One region of the Enterobacter sp. 186315 genome, then DNA from elsewhere that is predicted to be linked to it. Evidence: predicted binding sites of a transcription regulator. Region 1 holds the regulator's gene; the other holds the start of a gene.

The links. The regulator Fur, encoded in region 1, represses iron uptake genes when iron is present. The targets are predictions, from matches to a motif close to ATAATAATGAGAACNACTATCAA.
Region 2: sufA (Fe-S cluster assembly scaffold SufA) is a predicted target of Fur. The motif match lies at 5,492-5,514, and genes of this name have one in related genera.

Annotation. Positions count from the first base shown of each region.
Region 1 is NZ_JBPTTK010000013.1:36,375-44,664, forward strand. Features, by position in the region: gene pgm (phosphoglucomutase (alpha-D-glucose-1,6-bisphosphate-dependent)) at 1-793, opposite strand, end outside; gene seqA (replication initiation negative regulator SeqA) at 818-1,366, opposite strand; gene ybfF (esterase) at 1,550-2,323, shown strand; gene ybfE (LexA regulated protein) at 2,453-2,740, shown strand; gene fldA (flavodoxin FldA) at 2,897-3,427, shown strand; gene fur (ferric iron uptake transcriptional regulator) at 3,717-4,163, shown strand; gene chiQ (ChiQ/YbfN family lipoprotein) at 4,262-4,588, opposite strand; gene chiP (chitoporin ChiP) at 4,636-6,033, opposite strand; gene glnS (glutamine--tRNA ligase) at 6,481-8,148, opposite strand.
Region 2 is NZ_JBPTTK010000001.1:138,503-146,792, forward strand. Features, by position in the region: gene fdhF (formate dehydrogenase subunit alpha) at 1-1,699, opposite strand, end outside; gene ACSVHP_RS00655 (biofilm development regulator YmgB/AriR family protein) at 1,892-2,170, opposite strand; gene ACSVHP_RS00660 (hypothetical protein) at 2,200-2,520, opposite strand; gene ycgZ (regulatory protein YcgZ) at 2,524-2,763, opposite strand; gene ACSVHP_RS00670 (diguanylate phosphodiesterase) at 3,103-4,323, shown strand; gene ACSVHP_RS00675 (MerR family transcriptional regulator) at 4,502-5,230, shown strand; gene sufA (Fe-S cluster assembly scaffold SufA) at 5,554-5,922, shown strand; gene sufB (Fe-S cluster assembly protein SufB) at 5,931-7,421, shown strand; gene sufC (Fe-S cluster assembly ATPase SufC) at 7,431-8,177, shown strand; gene sufD (Fe-S cluster assembly protein SufD) at 8,152-8,290, shown strand, end outside.

The DNA of each region.
Region 1 (8,290 bases):
TCTGATCGACGTGATCGTTCACGATGGTCAGATCCAGCTTGTAGTGCTCCGCAATACGTTTCCAGTATTCGATACCGGAACCGCCGAGCGGATCCACGCCGAGCTTCAGGCCCGCTTTCTGGATAGCCGCCATATCGACGATATCCGCCAGCCCTTCCACAAACGGCTGCACCAGATCCTGCTCTTTCACATGACCGGAGGCCATCGCCGCATCCAGAGAGATGCGCTTAACCCCTTTCAGGCCGTCTGCGAGCAGCGCGTTGGCGCGATCTTCCACCACTTTCGTGACGTTAGTATCCGCCGGGCCACCGTTAGGCGGGTTGTATTTGATGCCGCCGTCTTCCGGCGGGTTGTGGGACGGGGTAATCACGATACCGTCCGCCTGCGCGCCGCCTTTCTTGTTGTGAACCAGAATAGCGTTAGACACCGCAGGGGTTGGGGTGAAGCCGTTGTTTTCCTGCACGATGACGTCAACGCCGTTGGCTGACAGCACTTCCAGCACGGAGATGAAGGCAGGTTCGGACAGGGCGTGGGTATCTTTGCCTACATAGCACGGACCGGTCACGCCATTTTTAGCGCGCTCTTCCGCGATGGCCTGGGCAATGGCCAGAATATGCGGTTCGTTAAAACTATGGCGCGCCGCGCTGCCGCGGTGGCCAGATGTACCGAACTTCACTGCGTGTTCTGCGTTACCCACTTCCGGCTTCAGCACGTAGTACTGAGCGGTCAGCTGGGCGACGTTAATCAAATCGCTTTGTTGTGCAGGTTGTCCCGCACGGCTGTGATTTGCCATTGCCTGGTCCTTCTTATGCAAGGGTTAAATTGTACCGCAAACCTTTTCAATCAATTCCGCCGGGAACTGCATGGACTGCATGATGTGTTCCACCATGCTGCACTTGCGGCCCGTGTTGGTATTGGTGATGACCCAGTACGGCGTACCGGCAACGTGTTTGGGCTTAGTTTGATTGCCATTCTGTAACAGCGTCTGCTCGTCACCCGCGAAATAGACGCGCGTGCGGCCATGCAGCGACTCGGTCGCTTCGGCAAACGCTTTGTTATCCAGTGAGTAGAGTGTAGACAGCACCAGCATAAAGCGGTTAACCGCTTTTTTCTGCTCAGCGTATTCGTCGGAAAGCAGCAGCTCGCGCATGGCGCGGACTTTGTCTTTCGCCGGGATCGCGGCAGGTTTGGCCGGGGCGGCTACGCTTGTCTGAGACACGACATCTTTCGCGACGGGAGTGACAGGCTGTGAGGCGGCGGAAATTTTAAGCATGCGCCGTAAAATGTCTGACGCGCTCTCCCCGATATGCCGCGTCTGGCTGGCGATATACTGATAGAGTTCGTCATCAACTTCGATTGTTTTCATCTTAATCCAGTGCGATATCTTATCTGAATACAAGTCGTTGGGAGTATAAGGTCAAATCCCAACAGCGGATAGCGTCAAGCCGGGTTGGCGGCAAAAGTCAGATTAAACTGGATCCTTGCAGCCGGGCGGCAGAATGGTCAACATGATACCCTAACCTGACATACGTAAAAAAAGAACTTTGCCATGAAATTGAATACCCGAGCGCAATCTGCACAATCGCCGAACAATAATTCTCCCATCGTACTGGTTCACGGCCTGTTTGGCAGCCTGGATAACCTGGGCGTACTGGCGCGCGATCTGGTAAGCGATCACGACATCCTTCAGGTGGATATGCGTAATCACGGACTTTCCGGGCGCTCCCCGGAGATGACCTACCCGGCGATGGCGCAGGATCTTCTGGATACGCTGGATGCCAATAACCTCGAAAAGGTGACGCTGATCGGGCATTCAATGGGCGGCAAAGCGGTAATGGCGCTGACGGCGCTTGCGCCTGAACGTATTGCGGGCCTGGTGGTGATTGACGTCGCCCCCGTGGATTACCACGTGCGCCGCCACGACGAGATTTTTGCCGCCATCAACGCGGTCACACAGGCGGGTGTCGCCACGCGCCAGCAGGCTGCCGCAATAATGCGTGAACATCTGGACGAAGAAGGCGTGGTGCAGTTTTTGCTGAAATCCTTCGTCGACGGCGAGTGGCGCTTCAACGTGCCGGTGCTCTGGGATCAGTATCCCCATATCGTCGGCTGGGAGCCGGTTCCGGCCTGGCACCACCCTACCCTCTTCGTGCGCGGCGGTAATTCGCCGTACGTTACCGAAGCCTGCCGCGATGAATTGCTTAAGCAGTTCCCCGAGGCGCGCGCGCATGTGATCGCCGGTGCCGGACACTGGGTTCATGCCGAAAAACCGGACGCCGTGCTGCGCGCCATCCGCCGCTATCTCTCTGATACCGCTAATTGATTAAAAAGGCAGCGACTGGAAGGCCGCGGGCTTCCAGTCGTTGGCGTGCCGTTTTCGGTGATGTATGATGGCGCGCTTATCGCCCGGGCTATAGCAGGGCGGCTTGTTTTCCCCCGAAGTCTCAAAATCATGGCCAAAGAACAAACGGACCGCACGACAATAGATCTGTTCGCGAATGAGCGTCGCCCGGGACGTCCTAAGACAAATCCGCTTTCGCGTGATGAACAGCTGCGTATCAATAAACGCAACCAGCTTAAACGCGATAAAAATCGTGGGCTTAAGCGCGTCGAATTAAAGCTCAACGCCGATGCCGTTGACGCGTTAAACGAGCTGGCCAGCGCCCGCGACATCAGCCGCAGCGAGCTGATTGAAGAGATGCTGATCGCCCAGCTTGAACAGCTGCACGGCAAGGCATAAGTCTTAAAATCCCCTTTATCCTCTTTTTTCATGTAGCAGAGAGTGCAGTCCTGCGTGATAGCTGTTTCCGCAGGGTTGTCTGTTCTGCTATTATTGCCCTTATCCGTGGACAAATTGCGCCACCATACCATTAAGTTTCAAGAGGTTATTTTACTCATGGCAATCATCGGCATTTTCTTCGGCAGTGATACCGGCAATACCGAAAACATCGCAAAAAACATTCAAAAACAGCTCGGTAAAGACGTTGCCGATGTGCACGACATCGCCAAGAGCAGCAAAGAAGATCTCGAAGGCTATGACATCCTGCTGCTGGGTATTCCAACCTGGTACTACGGCGAAGCGCAGTGTGACTGGGACGATTTCTTCCCGACGCTGGAAGAGGTTGATTTCAACGGCAAGCTGGTTGCACTGTTCGGCTGTGGCGATCAGGAAGACTACGCGGAATACTTCTGTGACGCGCTGGGCACCATTCGCGACATCATTGAACCACGCGGCGCGGCCATCGTGGGCCACTGGCCAACCGCAGGCTATCACTTCGAAGCCTCTAAAGGTCTGGCAGATGACGACCACTTCGTTGGTCTGGCCATCGATGAAGACCGTCAGCCAGAACTGACCGCTGAACGCGTTGAAAAATGGGTGAAGCAGGTTCGCGAAGAGCTGAACCTCGACGACATTCTCAACGCCTGATATCCCGGTGGCGCAGCTTCGGTTGCGCCCGTTTCCAGGTGAAACCGATTAAATTAATTGCTACAAACTTTTAACTTTTTCGCTCAGACCTGTACAATATCCCCCGAGTTAAAGTGGATGACATCGGACAAGTTTGTCGGTGATCCCACGTTTTTATACGCATATTTTGCTTGAGACTTGCAGTTTTCATTTAGCCATGGCAGTTCTATAATGATACGCATTATCCCAGGCGCATTCTCAGTCACTTCTTCCTTAGAAGTGAATTGTTTAGCAACAGGACAGATTCCGCATGACAGACAACAACACCGCACTAAAGAAGGCTGGCCTGAAAGTTACGCTTCCTCGGTTAAAAATCCTTGAAGTCCTTCAGGGGCCAAACAATCACCATGTCAGTGCGGAAGACCTTTATAAGCGTCTTATCGACATGGGTGAAGAAATTGGACTGGCAACCGTTTATCGCGTGCTGAACCAGTTTGATGACGCGGGCATTGTTACCCGTCATAACTTCGAAGGCGGTAAATCTGTTTTCGAACTGACCCAGCAGCATCACCACGATCACCTGATCTGCCTCGACTGCGGCAAGGTTATTGAATTTAGCGATGATTCTATCGAATCACGCCAGCGTGAAATCGCAGCCCGTCACGGCATCCGCCTGACCAACCACAGCCTGTACCTGTACGGCCACTGTGCTGAAGGCGATTGCCGCGAGAACGATCACGCGCACGACGCGAAGTAAGCAAGCTTTCATACTCTGAGCCAGCCGCAAGGTTGGCTTTTTTTTGCATTAAAAAAGCCCGGTGGCGCTGCGCCACCGGGCATGATGATGACAACAACTTATTTATTGTTATTGCGTATCTCGTCCCAAATCCGATCGCAGCGCTTTGCCACTTCCTGATCGTTACCGGTTTTACGCGCCTGAATACAGGCCTGGTAATCCATCACGCGGACGTTTTCCTGATTAGCAAACTGCTCGTGCGCCTTCTCTTTCTTCAGCACGTTCAGCACGCTCTGGCAGGCTTCAATCTTCTCTGGCGACCCTTCCGCCGTATTAATGCAGGCGCTGTACGCCTCTTTCAGACGGGAATCCTCTTTAGCGGCCTGCGGCTGCGCGCACGCCACCAGCCCCGACGCCAGCAGCCCGACAATAACCATTTTTTTCATCATGTTCAGTCTCCATGTCGGCGGGACTCAGCCCGCCGGAAGGTTCATCAGAAGATAGTGAATGGGGCAATGACCATGAATTTCACGTCACGTTCATCCTGGAAGATGTTGCCGTAACCGCCCTCGTAGCTTGGGATATCGGAGTGGTTGTCGTACTGGGTGAAGTGCAGTTTGAACATCGTGCCTTTCGCACGGCCATCCTGAACGGTGTACATCGCGTCCAGGCTATAAGAAGACTCTTTCAGGCGGTAGTTCGGATCGTAGTAGGCGTCCGGGGTAGCCATATCGGCAGGTTTTGCATCCCATGCGTAAGCGTAAGACGCGCCCACCGCCCAGCCCGGCAGGTTCCAGTTCTTCAGATCATACATCGCGCCGAAGAAGACCGCTTTTTCGCCATCGGTGTTGAAGTCAGAGCGATTATCCCACCAGATATCCAGACGACCGTTTGAAGAGGCGTAGGTTGGCGTCATACGTTGCAGGAAGTAGCCCTGCTGGCCTTCCGCCTTAACCCAGGTCCCTTCCAGACGTAAATCCACCTGCCCGACCTTGTACCCGAAGGTCAGCGCCTGCAACCATGCGGTGCCGTCGTAAATGTCGTTCACGGTGCCGTTACTGGCTTTATCGCGGGTGCCGTAGAACTGATAGCTGGTGCTCAGCGGGCTACCGGCGATATCAAATTTGTAGCTGGCTTTCGCGAAGTACTGATCGATATAGCCTTCCGCCTGGCCGAATGCGGCTTCGAGCACCAGGTCGTTTTTAAAGTCATACTTCGCGCCCAGCGAGTGCAGGTAATCGACTTTGGTCTTTCTGTCATTTTGATAGAACTTGTCCATCTCAATGTGCCACGGCGCTTTGTACTCGTTGGTCCACATATAGGAGAAGCTCAGCGCGCCCGCATCGCCATAATCGAAATTAGCCCCGGCTTCTGCCCCCTGATAAGTACCCGGCATAAAGCTCCAGTGTGGTGCTAATAGCGTTTGTCCGGTTGGCTGAATATAACCACCGCGCGCCCAGACCGGGCCATATTTGAATTTCGCAGCCGCTTTATAGAGGCTGATACCGCTCTTATCACCTGACCAGTCTTCTTTATAGGCTTTGTTACTGGAGGAGAAAGCAATTTCGTTCGGGTGGCCGCTGTCGCCGTTTTCAGCCATTTCAATGGCGGTGAATGCCGCAATATCCAGACCGAACATATCGGCGGCATAGCCTGACTGGAAGTCCAGGTTGGCGTTCCAGGTGGAGTGAGCAAGGTTGGTTTTATATTTATCTTCCCTGACGTCTTTACGGTCACGTTCACGCTGCCAGTAATAAATACCGCCCGTGAGGGTAGAATCATCGACGAAACCTTCTGCCTGTGCCTGTGGAACAACAATCAGGCCCGACATTGCTGTCACACCGGCAATAGCCAGCGCCAGCGCACTACGTTTGCCACTGAACGTACGCATAGATTATTCCTCTTTGACGAATTAAAACGCCTAAAACGGCGAAAAATAAAAAGACCGATTGGTCAGGGGTAGTTAGAAATACCCTCGAATTAACTACCGTCTTTAGGTTATTTTTCGCGACGCGAATTATCAACGCTTTTTAGCGGGCAAAAGTCAGGATTATGACGAAGTGCACATAATTAGTAGTGCTTTGTAACATTTAGCGAGAGGCGAGGATTTATAAGGGAAAGCGATTAAATTCAGGGGGTAATAACCTGCACGGGCGTTAATTTTTCACGTTTTAATGTTCCCGCAAAGATATAAACTTTTTTTGAGTAAAATAAGTAGCAGCTCATTGACCTGTTATTTCGAGGTCGGTTTATTATTAACGCCAATAAAGGCATGATCGTTAAATAAAAAAAACGCCGCAGATGCGGCGTTTGTTTCTCATTGACCTGTTCGGCGTTATTATTCGCCTGCTTTCGCCCAGGTATCACGCAGACCGACGGTACGGTTAAATACCGGTTTTTCCGCGGTGCTGTAGCGGCTGTCGAGGCAGAAGTAGCCTTCACGCTCAAACTGGTACGCTTTGCTGATTTCAGCATTTTTCAGCGACGGTTCAGCGTAGCCCTGTTTGATTACCAGAGATTCCGGGTTGATGGTCGCCAGGAAGTCGTCAGCCGCGCCCGGGTTAGGCACGCTGAACAGACGATCGTACAGACGGATTTCAACCGGCAGCGCGTGGGCAGCGCTGACCCAGTGGATAACGCCTTTCACTTTGCGACCGTCCGCCGGATCCTTGCTCAGCGTTTCAGCGTCGTAAGTACAGAAGATGGTGGTGATGTTGCCTTCTGCGTCTTTCTCTACGCGCTCGGCTTTGATGACGTAAGCGTTACGCAGACGCACCTCTTTGCCCAGCACCAGACGCTTGTACTGCTTGTTCGCCTCTTCGCGGAAGTCAGCACGGTCGATCCAGATTTCAGCGCTGAACGGCACGTCACGGCTGCCCATTTCCGGCTTGCTCGGATGGTTAGGCATAGTCACCAGCTCGCTCTCGCCCTGCGGGTAGTTTTCGATAACCAGCTTAACCGGATCGATAACCGCCATCGCGCGTGGTGCGTTCTCGTTCAGATCTTCACGTATGCAGGATTCCAGAGAGGCAATCTCAATGGTGTTGTCCTGCTTGGTCACGCCGATACGCTTACAGAACTCGCGAATAGAGGCAGAAGTGTAGCCGCGACGACGCAGACCGGAGATGGTCGGCATACGCGGATCGTCCCAGCCTTCAACGTGCTTGTCGGTGACCAGCAGGTTCAGCTTGCGCTTGGACATCACGGTGTATTCCAGATTCAGACGAGAGAACTCGTACTGACGCGGATGCACAGGGATGGTGATGTTATCCAGCACCCAGTCGTACAGACGACGGTTGTCCTGGAACTCCAGCGTACACAGCGAGTGGGTAATGCCTTCCAGCGCATCGCTGATGCAGTGGGTGAAGTCGTACATCGGGTAGATGCACCACTTGTTGCCGGTCTGGTGGTGTTCCGCAAACTTAATGCGGTACAGCACCGGATCGCGCATCACGATAAACGGAGAGGCCATGTCGATTTTGGCACGCAGACAGGCTTTGCCCTCTTCGAAGCCACCTGCACGCATTTTTTCAAACAGCGCCAGGTTCTCTTCCACGCTGCGATCGCGGTACGGGCTGTTTTTACCCGGCGCGGTCAGCGTGCCGCGGTATTCGCGGATCTCGTCAGCAGAGAGTTCGTCGACATACGCCAGCCCTTTGTTGATCAGTTCAACCGCGTAAGCGTACAGCTGATCGAAATAGTCAGAGGAGTAGCAGATATCGCCAGACCAGTTGAAGCCCAGCCATTGCACGTCGTTCTTGATGGACTCAACGTATTCGATGTCTTCTTTTACTGGATTGGTGTCATCGAAGCGCAGGTTGCACTGGCCCTGATAGTCTTGCGCGATGCCAAAGTTCAGGCAGATGGATTTCGCGTGACCGATGTGCAGGTAGCCGTTTGGCTCCGGCGGGAAACGGGTATGGACCGTGGTGTGCTTACCACTGGCCAGATCTTCATCGATGATCTGGCGAATAAAGTTACTCGGGCGGGCTTCAGCCTCACTCATCGCAGGTTCCTCAAAGCGTAAACAACGTATAACGGCATATGATCTTATAAGCCGGACGCAGTGACAACCCTTTAAAACGTCCAGGATGTAAATAATGGGGGCATTTGCTGCAAAAAAAAGCGGCGGAGGTTTTCCCCCGCCG
Region 2 (8,290 bases), on a different contig from region 1:
CAGGCGCGCGCCAGGCGGTGGCAAACAGCTGACCTTTGCCGCTCGGGGTGTCGAACTTGTTCTCCTTATAAAGGAAGGGCGTCCCGGGATGGTCCAGCTCCGGGCAGGGCCACTGAACGTGTCCCATCTCGCCCATTTTCTCCCAGGTGACGCCGTAGAACAGCGGGCACAGCGCGCGCATCTCATCCCAGATCTGGCGTTCAGATTCGTACTGCATCGGATAGCCCATGTCGGCTGCCAGCAGGCTGATAATCTCCCAGTCGCGCTTGACGTTCCCCACGGGCTCGATGGCCTTGCCAAAGCGCTGGAAGCCACGGTCGGCGCAGGTAAAGACGCCGCCGTGTTCACCCCATGAGGTCGCGGGGAGCAGCACGTCGGCAACTTCGGCGGTTTTGGTCATAAAGATGTCCTGTACCACCACGAAGTCGAGCGCGTCAAAACCGCTGCGCACCAGGCCGAGGTCAGCTTCGGTCTGAAGCGGATCTTCCCCCATGATGTAATAGGCTTTGATTTTGCCCTCCAGCGCCAGGTGCGGCACTTCGGTAATGCGCGTGCCGACACGGGTGTCCATGCTGTTAACGTCAATGCCCCAGGCGTCGGCAAATTTTTGTCGCACCGCCGGGTCGGTTACGTCCTGATAGCCGGGGAACATGTTGGGCAGCACGCCCATGTCGCAGGCGCCCTGCACGTTGTTTTGTCCGCGAACCGGGCCGACGCCCACCGCCGGGCGACCGAGGTTGCCGGTCAGCAGCGCGAGGCTGGACAAGCCTTTCACCACGTCCACCGCCTGACCAAACTGGGTCACGCCCATGCCCCACATCACCGTAGCGGACGGCGCGGCGGCGAAGGTGCGCATCGCCTGGCGCACGTCGCGCGCGGCGATCCCCGTCAGATGCTCCACCTTCTCTGGCGCGTAATCTTTGACCGCCTCGCGGTAGGCCTCCAGCCCTTCGGTGAAGCGGGCCACGTAGCTTTTGTCGTACAGCTCTTCTTCCAGCAGCACGTAACCGAACGCGTTGACCAGCGCCATGTTGCTGCCGTTGTTAAGCTGCAAATGCTGGTCGGCGATGCGGGCGGTTTCAATGCGGCGCGGATCGCAGACGATAATTTTGGCGCCGTTTTCTCGTGCTTTGAGCACCCGTCGGGCCACAATCGGATGCGAGTCCGCACAGTTGTAGCCAAAGATCAGCAGGCACTGTGAGTTCTCAATGTCGTTGATGGAGTTACTCATCGCCCCGTTGCCGAGGGTTTCCTGTAGCCCGGCAACGGAGGGGCCGTGGCAGACGCGGGCGCAGCAGTCCACGTTATTGGTGTTGAGCACCGCGCGGGCAAATTTCTGCATCACATAGTTGGTTTCGTTACCCGTTCCGCGGGACGAGCCGGTGGTCATGATGGCGCGAGGGCCGTACTGCTCTTTGATGCTGTTCAGCTTTTTCGCGGTATAGCGGATGGCTTCGTCCCAGCTGACCGGGGTGAAAGGGTCGCCTTTACGATAGCGGATCATCGGCTGGGTTAAGCGAGGGGTGAGGAGGCGGGTGTCGTTAAGAAAATCCCAGCCGTAAAAGCCTTTCAGGCACAGCGTTCCCTGGTTAGTGACGCCGTTTGCCGCTTCGGCACGGATAATACGGTTATTTTCTACGACAAGATTGAGTTTGCAGCCCGCACCGCAGTAGGGGCAGACGCTTGCGATTTTTTTCATCAATAACAGACCTGTTAAGAAATGAAGCTACTTTTAACTGGCACACGCCAGTCCCGTCAGCGGGAGTAAGCAGGATCCGTGCCACACAGGCATAACAGGGTTTTACAGGGATTTTGCAGAGGGGAGGCGTGTCATCGTCAGCGAGTTCGTCACAAGTGACGATGACACGTTAGATAGGGGCAGAGCGTCTGATTACAGATCGTCCATCGTATAGCCGACGACAATCTCCAGCGTTTTGCGGATCACATCGGCCTTCACGACATCGTCTGTCGCTTCCAGAGTCTGGATCAGCCACAGGATAATGGCTTTGTTGGTTAAATGGCCCTCAGAGGCGAGGACGCAGCGTACTGCATTAGAAAAAACAGCGGACTCTTCAGCAAATCGATCGCCGGCGTGACGGAAGTACTCCGATAACGCACTATCCAAAAAAGCAGAATGGTATTCGGGTTGAAGCTGAATATTTTGTCTCATTTGTTCTCACCGTAGCTGTTAAGTTGTAGTCAATGTATTTTCTTTGGATCTGACGGTTTTCCTTCACCAAATAACGGCACTACATTGTCTCGTTTGTTTTTGAGAGATCCCTCTCTTTCATGTCTTCCTTGAGCGGCTCTGCGACGCTTAAAGGGATGATTGTTATCGCCAATCTCGGCAATCACCATCGCGAGTGTCTCCCGCCGCCGGGGATCCTGCTCATGTGCTTTCATCTCACGCAGACGCTGAACCAGTGCATCGGTTGTAATCGGCCCCCGCTCTTTCAGAAGAGAAAGGACGGCCTCACCGAGAAGTTTGTCGATCAGCAGGTCTGTGTCACTGCTATTCATACGTTACCGTTCAAAAAGCAGACCAAGCAGCATGTGATAATGTTGTTCCTCTTCCGGGCCGTTGGCCTTTTCGAGGCGACTTAAAAGTTTGGTGCAGAGCGATTTGCGATTCAGGTTTCGCCCGTCGCTCAGGATTTCTACAACGACCTGGCCCAGCGTTTCCTGTTGAGTAGGCATCGCGGCTTTCTCGAAATACTGTGCAATGGCTGCTGCGGAATCTGCGACGTAACCGTTTTGCTGCATGTTTCGCTCCTGTAAAAAACTGTAATCACTAACGTTACAATTAAGGTATACACTTTTTTCAAATCTGTACATCCAAAATGTACAGATTTTTAAAGATTTTAGGATATATTTTATAAAGTTGTTACTATTCAGTGGGTTGCGTTGTCACATTTTGTTGTGGATTTGACAGAATATATTGTACAAAATGTTGTGGCCGGACATACCTGTACAGGCGTGAATATTGACATTGTCAATAGTGTAAATCATTGAGATGTAAATTATTTGTTGGGCAATTAATGTGCTATAACAGAACCTTGCCCACACATTCGTGTGGACCATCCTCTAACTTCCAGGAACAGTATGCTAACAACCATCATTTACCGCAGTCATATCTGCGAGGACGTTCCAGTGAAAGCGCTGGAGGACATGGTAGCTGCTGCAAATAGTACAAACCAATACGCCAGTGTCTCCGGAATTTTGCTGTTTAACGGCACCCATTTTTTCCAGCTGCTGGAGGGGCCGGAAGAGAGCGTCACGGCGATTTATGAGAGTATTTGTCGCGACCCGCGCCACCACAATCTGGTCGAACTGCTGCGCGACCATGGGCCATCGCGACGTTTTGGCAACGTCGGCATGGAGCTGTTCGATCTACGCAAATACGATCGCGACGAAGTGCTGCAACAGGTGCTGGATAAAGGCACGACCCGCTATCAGCTGACCTATAACGATCGCGCGCTGCAATTTTTCCGCACCTTCGTAGAGGCTACGGAAAAAGCGAACTATTTCGAGCTGCCGCCTTCAGATTCCTGGGACTTCATCCCGGAAGAAACGCCGCTGTCAGCCATGCCAGCCGTTGTCGCGAAAGGGGCGGACTGTAGCTTTGCGTTTCAGCCTATCGTTGACCCGTTCATGCAGCAGGTGGTGACCTGGGAGGCGTTAGTTCGCACGCCCGAGGGGGGATCTCCACAAGCCTATTTCGAGGGATTATCCGGTGCTGCGCTCTATGAGTCCGATCTGAAAAGCAAGCAGGTTGCCCTGTCGATGGCCAGCGCGCTTGGGCTGCAAACGCAGCGCCTGGCCCTTAACCTGCTGCCGATGACGCTGGTAGAAGTGCCAAACGCGGTCGATTTTCTGTTAACGGCCATAGAGGCGAACGGGTTTGTGCCCGAGCAAATCGTGATTGAGTTTACGGAAAGCGAGGCGATTTCCCGCTTTGATGAATTCAAACGCTCCGTCAGAGAGCTGAAAATCGCCGGGATCAGCGTCACCATTGACCATTTTGGTGCGGGATTTGCCGGGCTACAGCTGCTTGCCCAGTTCCAGCCGGACAGAATTAAGATTAATCGTGATCTGATTGCCAATGTACACAAAAGCGGCCCGCGACAGGCCATTGTACAAGCTATCATCAAATGTTGTGCATCGCTGGAAATTGAGTTCTGTGCGGTGGGGGTTGAGCAGGCAGAGGAGTGGATGTGGCTGGAATCGGCTGGCATTTCTCAGTTCCAGGGCCACCTGTTTGCCAGCCCTCGCCTGGGCGGTATCCCGGTCATTGCGTGGCCTGAGAAGAAGTTTGATTTTTGACCAATACATTAAGATTGTGAATGGTTAGCTGTACCTGAGGCTAAATTTATACAACAATGTATTAACGAGTGGATGGCCTAAACACCATTCACTTGTATCTTAAAACGGTCTTAGTTATACAAATGGTTTGTACAATCTGGTAAGGTTGGGTATGGAAGTATTGAGCGTGAGGGAGTTAATGGCCTATTACAGTATCGGTGAAGTCGCCGAACGATGCGGTATCAACCCCGTTACGCTGCGTGCCTGGCAGCGCCGTTATGGTTTGTTGAAGCCGCAGCGAAGCGAAGGTGGCCATCGTCAGTTCGACGATGAAGATATCCTGCGCATCGAAGAGATCAAACGCCTGATGAAAAGCGGCGTGTCGGTCGGTAAAGTGAAAGCTCTGCTGGAAAACAAAGATGTGATGACTCAGGGTAACTGGGCCACCTTCCAGGAAGAGATGATGCTCGTCGTGCGCTACGCCAGCCCCGCCAGGCTGCGCGCTAAAATTGCTGAATTCCGTCGCGATCACGCGATGGACGAGCTTATCGATAACATCATTACCCCCGTGCGTCAGCGCATGAATCAGGATCAGAACACGGTGCGCCACATGGCGAGCCTGCTGGACGGCGTGCTAATTGAATTTGCTATTGCATCGCTTGCGGAATCGCGTAAGAAAGCGGGTAAAGACGCATTGTTGATTGGCTGGGAGTGCGACGACCGCACTCATTTATGGCTGGAAGCAGCGCGACTCGCGCACAAAGGCTGGCATATAGACGTTCTGGCCGAGCCTATCGATTCTCCGCGTCCGGAACTTTTCCCGGGGCAAAGTATTTTTGTCTGGACCGGGAAACCACCGACTGCGCGCCAGCAGGAGCAGCTCGACCACTGGCGGGAACAGGGCTTTGCGGTGTCTTTCCACGATTGAGTATAGGGTCCGGAAGGGCCTTTGTTTCTTTATTTCACCGCAAAGTTACGACCCCCGCAAAAGCTATCCTAAAAATAGGCATTTCCGATGCATATTTTGTATTTCCGCAAATCAGCCTCTCTATCGTCAATAAATGCATTATCTATCAATGCATTGAACATTTAAATCCATCCCGTCGCCCTGTCTCATCAGGGTCTATGCTTAATAAAAGTAGCCAAAAAGGGCGATTTAGCGGAAAGCCCCTGCTGTCAGGGGGTTGAAGTGATAATCGTTATCACTAACATAGTGTTATGCCCTGGTGGCTCAATACATGAGGTGGACCTATGGAATTGCATTCAGAAACCTTTAACCCTGCCGACTTCACCTGGCGCGGCTTAACGCTAACGCCAGCGGCGGCGGCGCATATTCACGAACTGGTGGCTAAAAAGCCGGAGATCCTCGGCGTGCGTTTAGGCGTTAAGCAGACCGGCTGTGCCGGTTTTGGCTACGTGCTGGACACCGTCACCGAGCCTGCGAAAGACGACCTGGTGTTTGAAACCGACGGCGCGAAGCTGTTTGTCGCGCTTCAGGCAATGCCTTTTATCGATGGAACCGAAGTCGACTACGTTCGCGAAGGTTTAAACCAGTTATTCAAATTTCATAACCCGAAAGCCCAGAACGAATGCGGCTGCGGCGAAAGCTTTGGGGTATAGGCGGTACTATGTCTCGTAATACTGAAGCAACTGACGATGTCAACACCTGGAGCGGCGGGCACCTCAACTATAAAGAGGGCTTCTTTACCACGCTGCAAACCGACGAGCTGGCTAAAGGCATCAACGAAGATGTCGTGCGGGCGATTTCGGCCAAACGTAACGAACCTGAATGGATGCTGGAGTTTCGCCTGAGCGCCTTCCGCGCCTGGCTGGAGATGGAAGAGCCGCACTGGCTAAAAGCCCACTACGACAAGCTCAACTATCAGGATTACAGCTATTACTCTGCGCCATCCTGCGGTAGCTGTGATGACACCTGCGCCTCGCAGCCCGGCGCGGTGCAGCAAACCGGTGCCGATAACAGCTTCCTCAGCAAAGAGGTGGAAGAGGCGTTCAACCAGCTCGGCGTACCCGTGCGCGAGGGTAAAGAGGTGGCGGTCGACGCCATTTTTGACTCCGTATCGGTCGCGACCACCTATCGCGAGAAGCTCGCAGAGCAGGGGATCATCTTCTGCTCCTTCGGCGAAGCCATTCACGATCACCCGGAGCTGGTGAAAAAGTACATCGGTACCGTGGTGCCGAGTAACGATAACTTCTTCGCGGCGCTTAACGCGGCGGTGGCCTCAGACGGCACCTTTATCTACGTGCCGAAGGGCGTGCGCTGTCCGATGGAGCTGTCGACCTATTTCCGTATCAACGCTGAAAAAACCGGGCAGTTTGAACGCACCATCCTGGTGGCCGATGAAGGGAGCTACGTGAGCTACATCGAAGGCTGCTCCGCCCCGGTACGCGACAGCTATCAGCTGCACGCGGCGGTGGTGGAAGTCATCATCCACAAAGACGCCGAGGTGAAATACTCCACGGTGCAGAACTGGTTCCCGGGCGACGGCAATACCGGCGGTATCCTGAACTTCGTCACCAAACGCGCCCTGTGCGAAGGCGAAAACAGCAAAATGTCCTGGACCCAGTCCGAGACCGGCTCCGCGATCACCTGGAAATACCCAAGCTGTATTCTGCGCGGGGATAACTCCATCGGTGAGTTTTACTCGGTGGCGCTGACCAGCGGCCATCAGCAGGCCGATACCGGCACCAAGATGATCCACATTGGTAAAAACACCAAATCGACCATCATCTCGAAGGGCATCTCCGCCGGGCACAGCCAGAACAGCTATCGCGGGCTGGTGAAAATCATGCCGACGGCGACCAACGCCCGTAACTTCACCCAGTGCGACTCGATGCTGATCGGTGCCGACTGCGGCGCGCATACCTTCCCGTATGTGGAATGCCGCAACAACAGCGCCCAGCTTGAGCACGAGGCGACCACCTCGCGCATCGGTGAAGATCAGCTCTTCTACTGCCTGCAACGCGGCATCAGCGAAGAAGATGCGATATCAATGATTGTGAACGGCTTCTGTAAGGACGTGTTCTCTGAACTGCCGCTGGAATTTGCCGTTGAAGCACAAAAACTCCTCGCCATTAGTCTTGAACACAGCGTCGGTTAAGGAAAGCACATGTTAAGCATTAAAGATTTACAGGTAAGCGTGGAAGACAAAGAGATCCTGCGTGGGCTGAATTTTGACGTCAAACCGGGGGAAGTTCACGCCATCATGGGGCCGAACGGCTCCGGGAAAAGTACGCTTTCCGCGACGCTGGCAGGGCGCGAAGATTACGAAGTGACGAGCGGTTCGGTGGCGTTTAACGGCAAAGATCTGCTGGAGATGTCCCCGGAAGATCGCGCGGGCGAGGGCATCTTTATGGCCTTCCAGTATCCGGTGGAAATTCCCGGCGTCAGCAACCAGTTCTTTCTGCAAACGGCGCTGAACGCGGTGCGTAAATACCGTGGGCTGGAGGCGCTCGACCGTTTTGACTTCCAGGATCTGATGGAAGAGAAGATCAAGCTGCTGAAAATGCCGGAAGATCTGCTGACCCGTTCCGTCAACGTCGGTTTCTCCGGCGGTGAGAAAAAGCGTAACGACATTCTGCAAATGGCGGTGCTGGAACCCGAGCTGTGTATTCTTGACGAAACCGACTCCGGGCTGGATATCGACGCCCTGAAGATTGTCGCCGACGGCGTTAACTCCCTGCGCGACGGCAACCGCTCGTTCATCATCGTGACCCACTACCAGCGTATTCTTGACTATATCAAGCCGGACTTTGTCCACGTGCTCTATCAGGGGCGCATTGTGAAATCCGGTGATTTCACGCTGGTTAAACAACTGGAGGAGCAGGGCTATGGCTGGCTTACCGAACAGCAGTAATGCGCTCCAGCAGTGGCATCGCCTGTTTGAAACGCAGGGCGACAGCCGCTCTGAACACGCCCAGCAGCACCTGCAACAGCTGCTGCGCCTCGGTTTACCCACCCGTAAACACG